One region of the Paenibacillus sp. 2TAF8 genome, then DNA from elsewhere that is predicted to be linked to it. Evidence: a T-box and tRNA genes for the amino acid it is inferred to sense, from the RefSeq annotation. Region 1 holds a T-box; the other holds one or more tRNA genes.

What was found. A T-box is a leader RNA that pairs with one kind of tRNA and senses whether it is charged. The one in region 1 lies ahead of AB4Z30_RS27880 (valine--tRNA ligase), so its partner is inferred to be a tRNA-Val.
Region 2: it encodes a tRNA-Val, which carries the amino acid that the T-box ahead of AB4Z30_RS27880 (valine--tRNA ligase) is inferred to sense. The anticodon was not compared.

The regions. Positions count from the first base shown of each region.
Region 1 covers NZ_JBFRFN010000032.1:25,797-32,944, forward strand. Annotated here, with positions in the region: gene AB4Z30_RS27880 (valine--tRNA ligase) at 1-2,429, opposite strand, end outside; T-box leader at 2,514-2,793, opposite strand; gene AB4Z30_RS27885 (LysM peptidoglycan-binding domain-containing protein) at 2,958-4,511, opposite strand; gene AB4Z30_RS27890 (RluA family pseudouridine synthase) at 4,704-5,624, opposite strand; gene hemL (glutamate-1-semialdehyde 2,1-aminomutase) at 5,621-6,925, opposite strand; gene hemB (porphobilinogen synthase) at 6,948-7,148, opposite strand, start outside.
Region 2 covers NZ_JBFRFN010000011.1:90,740-97,887, reverse strand. Annotated here, with positions in the region: gene AB4Z30_RS17600 (hypothetical protein) at 5-319, shown strand; gene AB4Z30_RS17595 (DUF3889 domain-containing protein) at 377-706, shown strand; gene AB4Z30_RS17590 (hypothetical protein) at 862-1,089, shown strand; gene AB4Z30_RS17585 (hypothetical protein) at 1,073-1,354, shown strand; gene AB4Z30_RS17580 (DUF3892 domain-containing protein) at 1,459-1,695, opposite strand; gene AB4Z30_RS17575 (GNAT family N-acetyltransferase) at 1,851-2,294, opposite strand; gene AB4Z30_RS17570 (hypothetical protein) at 2,566-2,847, opposite strand; tRNA gene AB4Z30_RS17565 (tRNA-Val) at 2,994-3,066, shown strand; gene AB4Z30_RS17560 (M1 family metallopeptidase) at 3,274-5,505, shown strand; gene AB4Z30_RS17555 (CotH kinase family protein) at 5,648-7,148, shown strand, end outside.

The DNA.
Region 1 (7,148 bases):
GCTCCCGTGATGATCGCTGTCATGGCTTTTTCTGGCGAACTCAGATCCAATCCACTCTCGAATTCGGATGTGTTACAGAAGCGTTTGATGTAATGACTGTTGCGCTCAATAATGCTGGACGTTTCATCACTATTCGCTTTGACCATTAATTCGATCTTTTTGCTCATTGGCACATTCACTTCGGCACGAATGTTCCGAACGGCACGAATGGTATCCATGAGCAAGTTCATCTCGGCAACAGCTTCCGGATTCTCTAGCGCAGGGTCGTATACCGGCCAGGAAGCAAGTGTAATCGTCTCCCCATCATGAGGCAGATGTTGCCAGATCTCTTCGGAGATATAAGGCATGAACGGATGAATCAGGCGCATAGTCTGATCCAGCACGTAAGCCAGCACTGATTGTGTTTTCTTCTTCGCAACCGGATCTTCTCCGTAGAATGACAGCTTGGCAAATTCGATATACCAGTCACACAGATCATCCCAGATAAAGTTGTACAATACGCGGCCTGTTTCCCCAAATTCATACGCATCGATTAGACGCGTAATATCACGGGAAGTTTCGTTCAGGCGGTGCAAAATCCAATAATCCGCTGTTCCCAGCTCACCGCTGATGTCACGTTCCTCGTAAGTGAACCCTTCTAGGTTCATCAATGCAAAGCGGGAAGCGTTCCAGATTTTGTTGGCAAAGTTACGTGCTTGCTCCACCCGCTCCCAGCGGAAACGCAAATCCTGTCCCGGCGTACTGCTAGTCGAAATCATGTAACGCATTGCATCTGCACCATACTTCTCGATAACATCCAGCGGGTCTACACCGTTACCAAGAGATTTGGACATCTTCCGTCCATCTGCGTCACGTACAAGACCATGCATCAACACATCCTTGAACGGAATTTCATCGGTAAATTCCAATGCCGTAAAGATCATACGGGACACCCAGAAATAAATGATGTCATATCCGGTTACAAGCACATTCGTTGGATAATAACGCTGTAAATCTTCGGTTTCTTCCGGCCATCCCAGTGTGGAGAAAGGCCAGAGCGCAGAGCTGAACCATGTATCCAGGACATCTTCATCCTGTCTCAACTTGCGTCCTGCATATTCAGGCATCGTGGTTGGGTCTTCAGCAGTGACAATAATTTCACCAGTCTCTTCGTCATACCAAGCAGGAATACGATGTCCCCACCAAAGCTGACGTGAAATACACCAGTCACGAACATTTTCGATCCAGTTCAAATACGTTTTTTCAAAACGTTCGGGTACAAAGTTTACACCATCTCCACTTTTTTGTTTCTGAATCGCTCTCTCGGCGAGAGGTTTCATCTCAACAAACCATTGTGTGGACAGATAAGGCTCTACAACTGCACCCGTACGTTCACTATGTCCAACCTGATGCAGGTGGTCTTCAATGTTAATTAAAACACCCAGTTCTTTCAGATCAGCCACAATTTGTTTACGGCAATCACTGCGGTCTAGTCCCTGATATTTGCCTGCTTCAGCATTCATCGTGCCAGTCTCATCCATCACTGTAATCTGTGGGAGATTATGACGAAGACCTACTTCAAAGTCATTCGGATCATGTGCTGGAGTAATCTTCACCGCGCCACTGCCGAACTCTTTGTCTACGTAATCATCTGCAATGACCGGAATTTCGCGTCCAATGATTGGCAGCACAAGAGTTTTGCCGATCATGTCAGCATAACGCTCATCCTTAGGATGAACAGCAACAGCGGTATCACCCAGCATTGTTTCCGGACGTGTCGTTGCCACAGTAATGTGACCACTTCCGTCTTTGAGCGGATAACGCAGATGGTAGAGATGTCCCTGAACTTCTTTATATTCAACCTCAATGTCTGAGAGCGCCGTACGGTTTACCGGATCCCAGTTGATAATGCGTTTACCTCTGTAAATGAGGCCTTTTTCATACAATTGTACAAACACTTTACGCACCGCTTTGGACAGACCTTCATCCAGTGTAAAACGTTCACGCGAATAATCCAGCGATAGCCCCATTTTACCCCATTGCTGACGAATGGTTGTAGCGTACTGGTCTTTCCAGTCCCATACTTTCTCCAGAAACTTCTCCCGTCCCAGATCGTACCGCGTCAATCCCTCTTCACGCAGCTTCTGCTCCACCTTCGTTTGGGTCGCGATCCCTGCATGGTCAGAGCCTGGAAGCCAAAGTGCATCGTATCCCTGCATCCGCTTTGTACGAATAAGGATATCCTGCAATGTGAAGTCAAGCGCATGCCCAATGTGAAGCATCCCCGTTACGTTTGGGGGTGGAATTACAATAGTATAGGGCTCGGCATCCTTTCGTTTACCCGCTTGGAAATACCCGCGCTCTGTCCAGGTGGAGTACCATTTGTCCTCTGCAGCCTTCGGATCGTATGTTGTCGGCATTTCGGTTGTTGCATTTTTTTGTTCAGACATGTGTCATTCCTCCGTTACTTCATCTTCATCATAGCCCCTAAACTCATTATTAGGGCAAAAAAAACAAAAAAAACCTTTCATCCATCAAAGGACGAAAGGTTAGCTTTCGCGGTACCACCTTTGTTTCACGCTGACAACAGAATAACCATCTATCCTCTGTATCTGGCGTGACACTTCAAGCAGATAACGGCTGCGACCGGCCCATCCTACCTCCGAGGTTAGTGAATTAACACATCCACCTCAAGTACTCAAACAGGCAACTCCCGGGCGACTTCGATCAGTTGGTTCCTGCGGAATCTCACAGCGTATCGATTCCACTCTCTGAAAGGTCATACTGTCTACTACTCCCGATCCACGTCATTATTCAAAAAAACCTAAACACATCATACCTTGCTCGTGAGTGATAGTCAACCTGGCAGCAGCGGAACCAGGCTATCGGACAACTGTAATGTTAAAAAACAAGTAAAACCCGTAATCCTGGCCAAGGATTACGGGTAGCTTAAACTAGGATTACCTTAGTAAGTTTGACTAAGGAATATATAGAATCTGTCCTTCTTCAACAACCTGTTCGGTCAATCGATTATATAACTGAAGCTCTCTGGTGCTAAGCTGGTACCTGTCTGCAATAGCATCGAGTGTTTCTTCGCGCTGTACGATGCACAGTTTGACTTTGCGGAAAGGCGTCTGATCCACGATCGTACCCAGGAACAGATTTTTCCATTCCACATCTTCTGCCTGACTATCCTCTTCCGGAACGACTCCAGCTGATATTTCCTCGCTGCGTTCGCCCTCACCTTCACGGACAGCACGGCCGGAAGACAACAGAGAAGAAATGCCTACGCCCTCTTCTTCTCTTCTTGCCGATTCCTTCTTACTGCCAAAAGCAACCTTCAATTCCGGCTTGTCTTCCATCTCAGCGATCGGTTCAGGGACAGTCCCGTCGTTCTGTAAAAGACCCCCTTCTTCCGCAGCTTCAACAGAAGGCCGCTCCTCTTCAGACTGAGCCGCTTCGGATGTCGCAAATACATCTTGCCAGTTCTCTGTCTGAGCCTGTGCTGGAGCACTCGAAATCAATTGCTCTGCTTGCGGGCCCACGGACCGAGCTTCTTCAAAGTGCCATACATCAGGTGCAGTCTCCACAAGTGGCTTCGATGTTGTTTCAGAACGGGCCTGCACAGACGTATCTGGACTCCATGATCCTGAACTCTCAGGTGCACTATTTACCGAAGGTTCGGGCCATGCCGAGGCTTCATCCTCTATCGGAAGCAATGGCTCGGATTCTGGATAAGAAGCCAATCTGTCAGCCGTTTCGGCCATGAACGATGAGATTGGAGAAGGGGCTTCAACCATTTCATTCGATGCTTGTGATGGTAGAATTCCCTCACCCGAATCAGGCTGTCTATTTTCATCCGGTTCTTCCAAAGGAGCAGCATCAGATGTAAAAGGCTCGGCTGTTGCCTGGTTCCAGTAGGCTTGCGAGAGCTCTTCATACCCCGATTGCTCTTCAACTCTCAGAGACAAATCAGCAGATTCTGGAGAACCGTACGCAGCAAGCTCAGCCGCATTCGCCAGCTCTTGCTCTTCATTACGCAACCCGGCTTGTTCCGACAACTCGGAATGATCTGTCTTACCCAGTTCGCTCTCCCTGCTGTCAGGCTGAACTTCGGGAGAATGAACAACCGTGAATTCGTCGGCCGACCACACTTGTGGCTCCTCTGCCGGGAAACCTTCAATACCTCGCAAAGACAATACACCTGTAATATTCAAACTCCGGCTAGATAACAGGTCTACATCAAAATTTTCAATCTCAATTGAAATGTCATCAATGGATCTCACCCTGTTCAATGGCACGGTAATCTCGACAGGAATAAAATGTTTTAACTCCTCCGAATCTTCGCTCTCTCCCCGGTACGTTCCTGTAAGCAGCAGATGCCCCCTCAAGGTAGCATGGTCGTCCTGTCCAATCACTTGAATGCGGGGATATAATTCAATTTCCTCTAGTTCCTCAATAGCCGGCACTCCCTCAGACAAATGAACGCGCTCATAAATATCGAACCGTAAACCATAAGGTTGATTCAACAAAGGTGGCGTCCTCCTTTCGGCATATGTTCACCATGATCCTTCTCATGGGACTGATCCATGGTCCAATCCTTCGTTACCCATCTATATGCCTTAAAAGAGATGGGCATGCCACCTTTTGTGAAAAAGCCTGCTCTGGTTTCATCCATTTTTGGAGGAATGAAGAAGCAAGAATTAAAAAACAGACCTGCTATATCAGGTCTGTCCTTTTACGCTGTTACTCTCCCTCGCTGCCAATTGTTCGAAATCGACTGGCCAAGGGTCCTGCACCTCAATTAAAGCTCCGGTTAGAGGATGCTTAAAGCTGAGCACTTCGCCATGCAATGCCTGTCTCCCAATGGGATCTGGGCGACCTCCATACAGTTTGTCACCGACAAGAGGATAACCCGCATAGCTGAGGTGCACGCGAATCTGATGGGTACGTCCGGTCTCCAGCTTCAAACGTACGAGCGTTGCCTTTTCCCATGCGTTTACGATGTCCACATGAGTGACCGCATCCTGTCCTGCTTCGGAGACACGTCTGCGTTGCTTATGATGCCTGTCCTTGCCGATCGGCACATCAATCTTGCGAAGATCACTCGCTATTTGGCCGCCTGCGATAGCAACATACTGGCGATGGATCGCTTTACGGCGCATCGCTTCATCAAGTTTGGCGAGCGCAAAAGCATTTTTGGCATATAAAACAGGGCCGGTCGTATATTCATCCAGACGATGAACATGACGCACACTGGTTTCGATTCCATTCATCTGGTAGTGCGAAGCCACCGCTTGATCCAGCGTTATTGTCTGTTCTTCACGACTGCCATCCGGGTGAAGCTTCATTCCGGCTGGTTTGTGCACAACGAGGCAGAAATCATCTTCGTACAACACATCCAGATCAGACCAACGTGGCTCCACATCTAACGGCTGCACAGCAAAAAGGGCCAGCCGAAGCCGGTCCCCTGCTAGCTGTACTCCCTGGGTTGCCTTGAGCTGGCGCAATAGCTTTTCCGGGAACTCGAGTTCAGACAGGAGCCACTGTTCAGCAGCAGCTTGTCTGTCCTCTTTTCCAATCACCGCCTTGCCTGGCATCAGTTCAAGCCATTGACCGCGACGTTTCCAGCTTTTTATATTCATAGTGACTGCAAAGCCTTACGGTTGGCCTCAATGGTATCCTCGATATCCTGCTCCGTATGCACACCGGACACAAACATCCCTTCATACTGGGAAGGCGCCACACTAACTCCTTGATCAACCATCGCTGCAAAATAACGGCGGAACTGATCCAGATTGCTTTCCTTTGCAATATCATAATTCGTTACTGGCACGTCACTGAAGAATGGACATACCATTGAACCGACACGGTTGATCGTCACCGCAACGCCTGCTTCTGTTGCATTTTTTTCGAATCCAGCCTGCAAACGTGCAGACAACATCTCCAGACGATCATAAACTTCTGGTGTCAGTAGCTTCAGCGTCGTATAACCTGCCGCCATTGCGAGCGGATTACCACTTAGTGTACCAGCCTGATAGATTGGTCCTGTCGGCGCAATCTGTTCCATCAGATCTCGGCGACCACCATAAGCTCCTACTGGAAGCCCGCCGCCGATAACTTTACCCAGACATGTCAAATCCGGTGTAACCCCAAATCGGCCTTGTGCACAGTTAAGTCCTACACGGAAACCTGTCATGACTTCGTCAAAGATCAACAGGCTTCCATACTCCTTAGTCACACTGCGCAATCCTTCCAGAAAACCAGTAGCGGGAGGCACGACACCCATATTGCCAGCAACCGGCTCAACGATCACAGCCGCAATCTCTTCTCCAAATTTTTCAAAAGCCAGACGCACGGACTGCAAATCATTATAAGGAACCGTGATGGTATTCAAAGCCACCCCTTCAGGTACTCCCGGGCTGTCCGGCAAGCCCAGCGTAGCGACTCCCGATCCAGCTTTGATAAGCAAGCTGTCTGCATGTCCATGATAGGAGCCTTCAAATTTCAAAATCTTACTACGTCCAGTTGCCCCGCGAGCCAAACGAATGGCACTCATCGTTGCTTCCGTACCGGAATTCACCATGCGCACGATATCAATAGAAGGCACACGCTCGCATACAAGCTTTGCCATTTCTGTCTCAAGCAGGGTTGGTGCACCGAAGCTTGTGCCTTTCAGGGCTGTCTGCCGGAGTGCCTCCACGACTTCAGGATGAGCATGTCCCATAATCAGTGGACCCCATGAACCTACGTAATCAATAAACACATTGCCATCAATATCGTAGATTTTGGAGCCCTCCCCACGCTCGGCATAGATCGGCGTGAGTCCGACCGATTTGAACGCCCGAACCGGACTGTTCACCCCTCCAGGTATGTACTGCTTGGCTTCCTCAAATGCGCTGCGTGAGCGCTCATCATTGCGGCGATTGCCTTGTTGTGCAGTCATGAACATCCTCCTTAATTTAAATTTACTTTTCAGCCAACCAGCGGGATGCATCTTTGGCGTAATACGTAATAATCATATCTGCCCCGGCACGTTTCATACTGAGCAGGATTTCCATAGCCACCTTTTTCTCATCAATCCATCCTTGAATTGCGGCCGCCTTAACCATTGCATACTCCCCGCTTACATTGTAAGCCACGAGCGGAAGATCAAACTGATCCTTAAT
Region 2 (7,148 bases), on a different contig from region 1:
ACATATGAGATTTAGATGGATACATATCGTAAGTTCAATGATGAGTTTAATGATGATATTAACTTACATAAACACTGCACATGTCGCAGCAAGCGGTGTGGGGAACGATGTTAAGGTGGATGAACAGACAAGGCAAATGCTTATGGAGAAGTATGGTTTAGAGCCTACAGAAGAGTCCCAGGCAGAGCAGCATTTTCTTTCCGGGGATTGGGGGATGAGCTTCAGTAATACTTCCGAGGTTGATCCATTGGTTAAACTGATGCCGGTTATTCCATTTTGGCTGTTGCCAGTGGTCTGGATTTTGCGAATCTGGGTGTAAAATGTAATCCGAACGGGCACGATATCAGCAAACACATTCTCCCAAGGAGTGAAATGCATGAGAGTGCTTATGATAACGATATTGACGCTTGTTCTAGGTTTCGCTGGCATCTCAACGACCATTTCGGCAGCAAGCAGCAACATTCCGGATTATGCGAAATGGGGCATCATCGCCGTGAAGGAAACCCAAACGAAGTACAATGTCGACATTCTGGATTACAAACATATCGGCCGTTCGTCGGTTAGCGCGAATCAGTCGAGAGAGCAGTTCAAGCTGTGGGTTCGAGCCAAAGACGGCAAGCAATTTGCGGTTTATGTTAATGTGGATTTTAATCCGAATACGCAACAGTTAAAAACAGTGCAATTTTCTGAATCCGATCGTCACTAATATTCGATCTTCCCCTGAAGAACCAGACTTCCGTCTTGCCCGGAGTATGTCTGGTTTTTTTATTTTTTGAAATTCCTTTTTTTGTTATTGAATAAAGAACTTATGTTCGCATATAATAATGAATACAAACAAATGTTCTTATTGGAGGGATGATCATGCTAGGGAAATATGTTGGCCAGATGGTGGAGCTTGTGTACATGGATCGTGCGGGACAGATTACACAGCGGCAGATTCGAATCAACAGCATGCGAGGCGGAGTAATTCGGGCATCTGATGGCATGGAAGGGGTACCCCGGACTTTTCTGGAGCAAAATATTCTGGCATGGCGCCCTGTAACGGATCGGAATCGGAAGGGAGAACTGAAGTATGCTGAACGACTTTGAACGTAAAATACTTCGTATTATTGTCAACTATGCAGGTCAGCAGCGGCGAATTCCACGTATGGATGAACTGGAAACCAAGACAGGGCGCAACCCGGCGCACATTCGAGAGTCACTGCTAGCGCTTGAACAGAAAGGATATATCTCCTGGCCTCAACCATCTACACTGGAAAGTATACAGATTTTGCAGGCCTGGGAGCAGGAACCCAAGCCCGTGCGAAAAGCGCAGGCTGCTGGCAGTGCAGTAAAATATTTTACGGATTACTGATTCGTTGAGGGGCGAATAGTACGCCTAGGTGTAACAGACTTCTGCAGAAGTTACAGCAAAAACGCCAATCCGTAAGGATTGGCGCTGTATCGTGAATGCATTTATCAGAAATTCGGAAGCTGGTCAAGGTTGTTGGTCGGGTCGCCGTCGGCATCGCCGCGAATATACATTTCTCCATCCTTGCCTTTGAATACATTCACACCAGCGATTGTTCCAGCCTTCACTTCGTTCAGAGCTTGCTGATAATCCAGAATACGGCCTGTGGATGTCTGGAAGGCGGTCAAGTCACCGTCACCATTCTTTTGTACTGCTGTGAACGTTTCGCGTGTTGTTTGATCCATCATGTCACACTCTCCTTCTATGACCAAATGGGAATAGGTTTACCCTGTTAGCCTGTCCGAATTGGAGGGAAGTATGCATTCTTTAGAACATTCCACATTCCGAGAATAGCTGTGTAATGTATGTAGTGCCTGTGTTGTCGAGTTGTTCTGCTGGCCTACAAGCTTTTTCTCATACGGACATGCAGGATATCGGCATCGTAAAAAGGTTCTTCCGAAATTACTTCATAACCGAGTTTATCGTAAAATTTCTGCGCCTGACACTGGGCATCCAGCAGCGAATAGGTTAATCCAAGCTCACGAGCAAGCTCTTCCATCGCTAACAGGAGCACACGTCCATACCCGAACGAACGGTAGGATTCCAGTACAGCAATTCGCTGCATTTTGGCCGTATCTTTGCTGTAATAGATCAGACGACCTGTGGCGACAGCCTTCCCATCGGTATGAAGCAATACGTGATGCACATCAGGACTGATAACATCGTATTGATCTATTTCAAGTTCTTCGGGCACTTGTTGCTCAATAACAAAAACCTGACGGCGGATCCCAAGAGCGTGCTTTAATTCTTCTTCTGTTGTGACATAACTAATCTCTGCTGCCAAATTCGATTCCTTCTTTCTGCTCCATGCGCACAAGTTCAGACTGCATTATACAAAAAAATGCTTTTCTTGTATAGTTAAGTTTGGTATATACTGGGGCTTTGGAGGAGGGGAGAGTCATGGGAATGGCGGCTATTATGACCATTACATTGCTTATGTCGGCGGGCATGATCGCTTTGTTATACTATGTGACCAAGAAGGCATACTCACGCAAATGGGATGAAGAAGAGTGAGTATATACTTCTGATAAAGGCTCTAGAGCTGACTCTGCCATTTAAGGCAATAACTCACTGTTTCCCCGAGGGGAGTATACCTCTTGTATTACGGATTTTGAGTAAACGTCCATCCAGACAGGCAGCGATTCATTTTGTTGATTCGGTTGGTGCAATTGCTGAAATTGTACCGTATGCTCGTCCCGTTCCAGCCTGCAACCAGTCAAGGTAAAGGTCATAACGAGCAAAACAGCAACATGAGTAGCAGTAAGTTTCCAGTCTTTATTATGGTGTTTATTGTTATGGCGTGTATTAAGCGGTTGGTTCGTGTTTTGTTTGATCATCACTTTACATTCTCCTCATGCACAATATCGTAATCTTTCCATTATTGTGCTCCAATATGAATGATTTAAAACCAATTAATGATTGACAATGAACACGTTTACTTGGTATGATACTGTTACTTCATTGAACGAAACCTAATATACATGATCTGTTAGCTCAGCTGGGAGAGCACTATCTTGACAGGGTAGGGGTCAGTGGTTCGAGCCCACTACAGATCATACTTAAGAAGCCTTGCTACGCAAGGCTTTTTTTCTTTTTTCTGAACCAATATGGATGGTTAAATCGGCTTTTGGGGGAGAATTCGGTGCGGGAATGGGGACATGCTATGCTTTTTTAAACAAAATTTAAACCAAACCTAAATTCAATGCAAGGTTGATCTCTTATTGTTGTAGTAAGCAAACAACATACAACAGAGGAGAGAGAACATGCACGCTTCCAAAACCCAATCTACTAACAAAAACGTGATTAAAAAGGCCATATTAAGCACACTAGTACTGGCGCTCACAACATCTGGGCTCATCCACACCACTTATGCCAACTCTTCGAAGGGAGAGAACTTGGCTGCGAATGCTGAGACAACAGAGAAAACATTCCAGATGCAACAGGCTTTTCGCATGCGCTCACAACAAGCTATGTCACAAAATCAATCCCCAATTCAGTACCAGATCAAAGCACGTCTGGACGAAAAAGACATGACAATACAAGGTAGCCAGACAGTGACCTACCTGAATACGAGCAAAGATACCCTTCAAGAGTTGGTCATGCATACCTATGCAGATGCTAATCGATCCAAATCAACACAAACGATTATGTATACAGGCCAGAATGAGCAAATAGCCAAAGAACACCCGGAGAAGAAAGCGTCAGATTTCTTGGGCGGAATGGATATTGTAAAAGTGTCGCAACTAGGGGAGAGGCTTCTTTTCGATAACCAAAATCAGGCATTACGTGTGCAATTGAAGGCTCCTTTGCAACCGGGGCAATCTGTTACCTTTCAAGTGGATTATCGGATCGACATTCCTTATGGCATGCAACGAATATCGTATTACAAGGATCAGGTCAACGGAGCACATTGGTTTCCGGTGATGTCTGTGTATGACGAGACTACACATCAATGGAACAAGACACCGTATAGCACTTCATTCGAGAGTGATTACTATACTTCGTCCGATTTCGATGTAGAGTTCAATGTGCCCGATTCATATCAGGTGGTCATGCCGGGAGATATCACTTCCAAAGTCAGTACTGAACAAGGACGAAAAGTGGTTACAGCGCGCGCCGCGAACACGAGAGAATTTGTTTTTTTCGCTGGTCCTAACTTAAAAGTCGAACGTGAGACACGTAATGGTCTTACCGTGGAATATTTTTATTCGGGAGATGACCCTGCCAAAAAAGATGCGGTGGACAAGTACATCGATTACGCATTTAAAGTCATTGCCTTTTACAGTGAAAAATATGGGGAATATCCGTATCCCGAATTTCGTATCATCGAAACATATGTGGATGGCTTTGGCGTAGAATATTCAAGATTAATACAGATGCCGGAGCGTGCTGCGGAGTTATCTCCCGAAGACGATACCACGTTTATACATGAGATTGCACATCAGTGGTTCCATGCTTTGATCGGGAACAACTCAGAAACGGAGTCATTTCTGGATGAAGGTTTTGCCGATTTCTCCACGGTGTATTTTTTAGAAAATCAGGGAAATAAGGTAGGAGGGTTCAGATCGATTCAGCTCGATCCGTCACCTATTGATCTACCCATTGCTTCAACAAATGAACAGGTAGGAGAAATGGCTGATTATGTATTTTACCAAAAGGGACGTCAGGCGATTTACCAATTATACCGCTCTGTTGGTGAACAGAAATTTGATGCGTTTATGAAGGAATATTTTCATCGCTTTGTCTACCAAAATGCTACAATTGATGGATTGCTTGGTACCATTGAGGATGTGCTTGGTAAAGAACAGCGTCAGGACATGGAAAAGGCTTTAAGGAAGCCAGGGTTTGAGCTTAAGCAGGAGTATCAAATGTCCGAGAAGGAACTTGCAGCATATATGCATGATGCCTATCAGCCGCAGTATGAAGCAGTGGTGAACAACATTCCCAATCTGCCTTACGAAGTGATGATTCGTTTAATGGAAAAGTCCTTTCGAGGGGAGCCATTAACCATTGTACTTGGAGATCAGGTAAGCAAAGAAGCAGCGAAACAACAGGAACAAGCGACTAGCCAGTTAACTCAGATTTTGGATGTGTTTGGCATGAAGTACGATGTAGTTCGGGATCGAAAAGAGTTGAAGCAGAAGCTGAAAGGTGAGATTGGCACCAGTAACCTCATTCTTGTTGGTAATGCGAAGTCAAACGGTATCGTGCAGGCTTTGAAACAAAGTATGGATGACCGGGCAGGTAACATCGCTTTGGACTGGAAAGAGGCCATGAAAACAACAGGACATTCCGGAGCTTATGTCATTAAACATCCATATAATCAGAATCGTCTCTTGATTCATTACTATTGGAATGGCGATCATCTCAGCGTCAAGGCATCCGAGTCCTTTATGGAGAAGATTCTGGAATCTCTAACGCTCTCTAATAATATTTATCAATTCTATGAGCTGGATGGAAATGGTAAGTTGAAAACTAGCAAAAAAGTTGAATGATACATTTTACCACCATAAAATAGAAATGTTTATGAAGAGTCGCCTATAAGGCGGCTCTTTTTGCTTGTTCAGTTCCATTTAAGGTTTCTCTTTTAAACTTCTCTGTAGCAGGAATTAAAAAAGAACTAAGGTGGGAAATGGAATGATGAACAACAAATGGCGTAATGTTATGGCAACTACAGTTATTGCTTCGATGTTATTAGCGGCTTGCAGCAATGAAAGCGGAACTCTGCAAACAGCATCGACTACTACAACTACGGAGAACCAATCCACAGAAGATCAGACGCAAACGGTGGATTATGCACAAAACTTTAATAAAACGGAAGTGATGTCTTTCTCCATTGATGTAGATGAGGATGCCTGGCAGGAAATGCTAGACACAGCGACAGAGGAGAACTATATCAAGGCAAATGTAACGATAAACGGAACAACGATCGAAAATGTAGGCATTCGAGCCAAAGGAAACTCCAGTTTGAGGCAAGTGGCACAGGACGATTCGACCGATCGGTATAGTTTCAAAATCAAGTTTGACAAATACGTCAAAGGTCAGACCTGGAATGGACTTGACAAAATGGTCGTGAATAATATGATTTCCGACGGTAGTTATATGAAAGAGTATCTCAGCTATGACATCATGAGTTACATCGGAGTTGATGCACCGCTGTTTTCTTTTGCCAACATTAACGTCAACGGAAAGGCGTGGGGCTTATATTTGGCTGTTGAAGACATAGACAGCGGATATCTGGCACGTGCGAAGAATGGTGAAGGAGAAATCTACAAGCCCAATAACGATGGCAATATGGGAGCGGGCGGAATGGGAAATCCAATGGGAATGGGGAACCCGCCAGCAGAAGGGGAAGCCTTCGGGATGGGAGACCGTCAGCCTCCTGAAGGCATGGAACCACCAAGTGATACAGGTACAGGAACAGGCGATGCCAACTCTCAGACTGCCAACACTCGCGGAGAGGGTGGTCGCGGATTCGGCAGAGGCGGTGGAATGAATGGCGGCGGGAACGGCGTATCCTTAGTGTATACGGATGATAAAGTGTCCAGTTATTCTGGCATTTTTGATAATGCAAAGACCAAAACGACGAAAGAAGATGAACAACGTGTGGTAGAGGCACTTAAAAACTTGAATGCTGGCACCGATCTTGAGAAATATGTGGATGTGGATGCTGTGCTCAAATATTTTGCAGCTCATAATGTGGTTGTGAACATGGATAGTTACACTTCCAATATGGGACATAACTATTATTTATATGAGAATAATGGCAAGATCAGTATGTTGCCATGGGACTACAATATGGCTTTTGGTGGATTCCAGGCAGGTTCTGCATCTGATGTGGTCAATCTTGCTATTGATACCCCGTTATCAGGCGTAACGATGGAAGATCGGCCGATTCTAAGCAAGTTGCTGGAGGTTCCTGAGTACAAAGCGAAGTATCATGAATACTTGCAACAGATCGTGGATGGTTATTTTGCAAACGGAAAATTTGAGCAGACGGTACAGACGTTAAACAATCTGATTACGGATTACGTAAAAAATGATGCTACGGCGTTCGTGACATATGACAAGTATCAAGAAGCTGTTGCTGAATTGACTAAATTAGGAACATTGCGTGCCGAGAGCATTCAAGGACAGC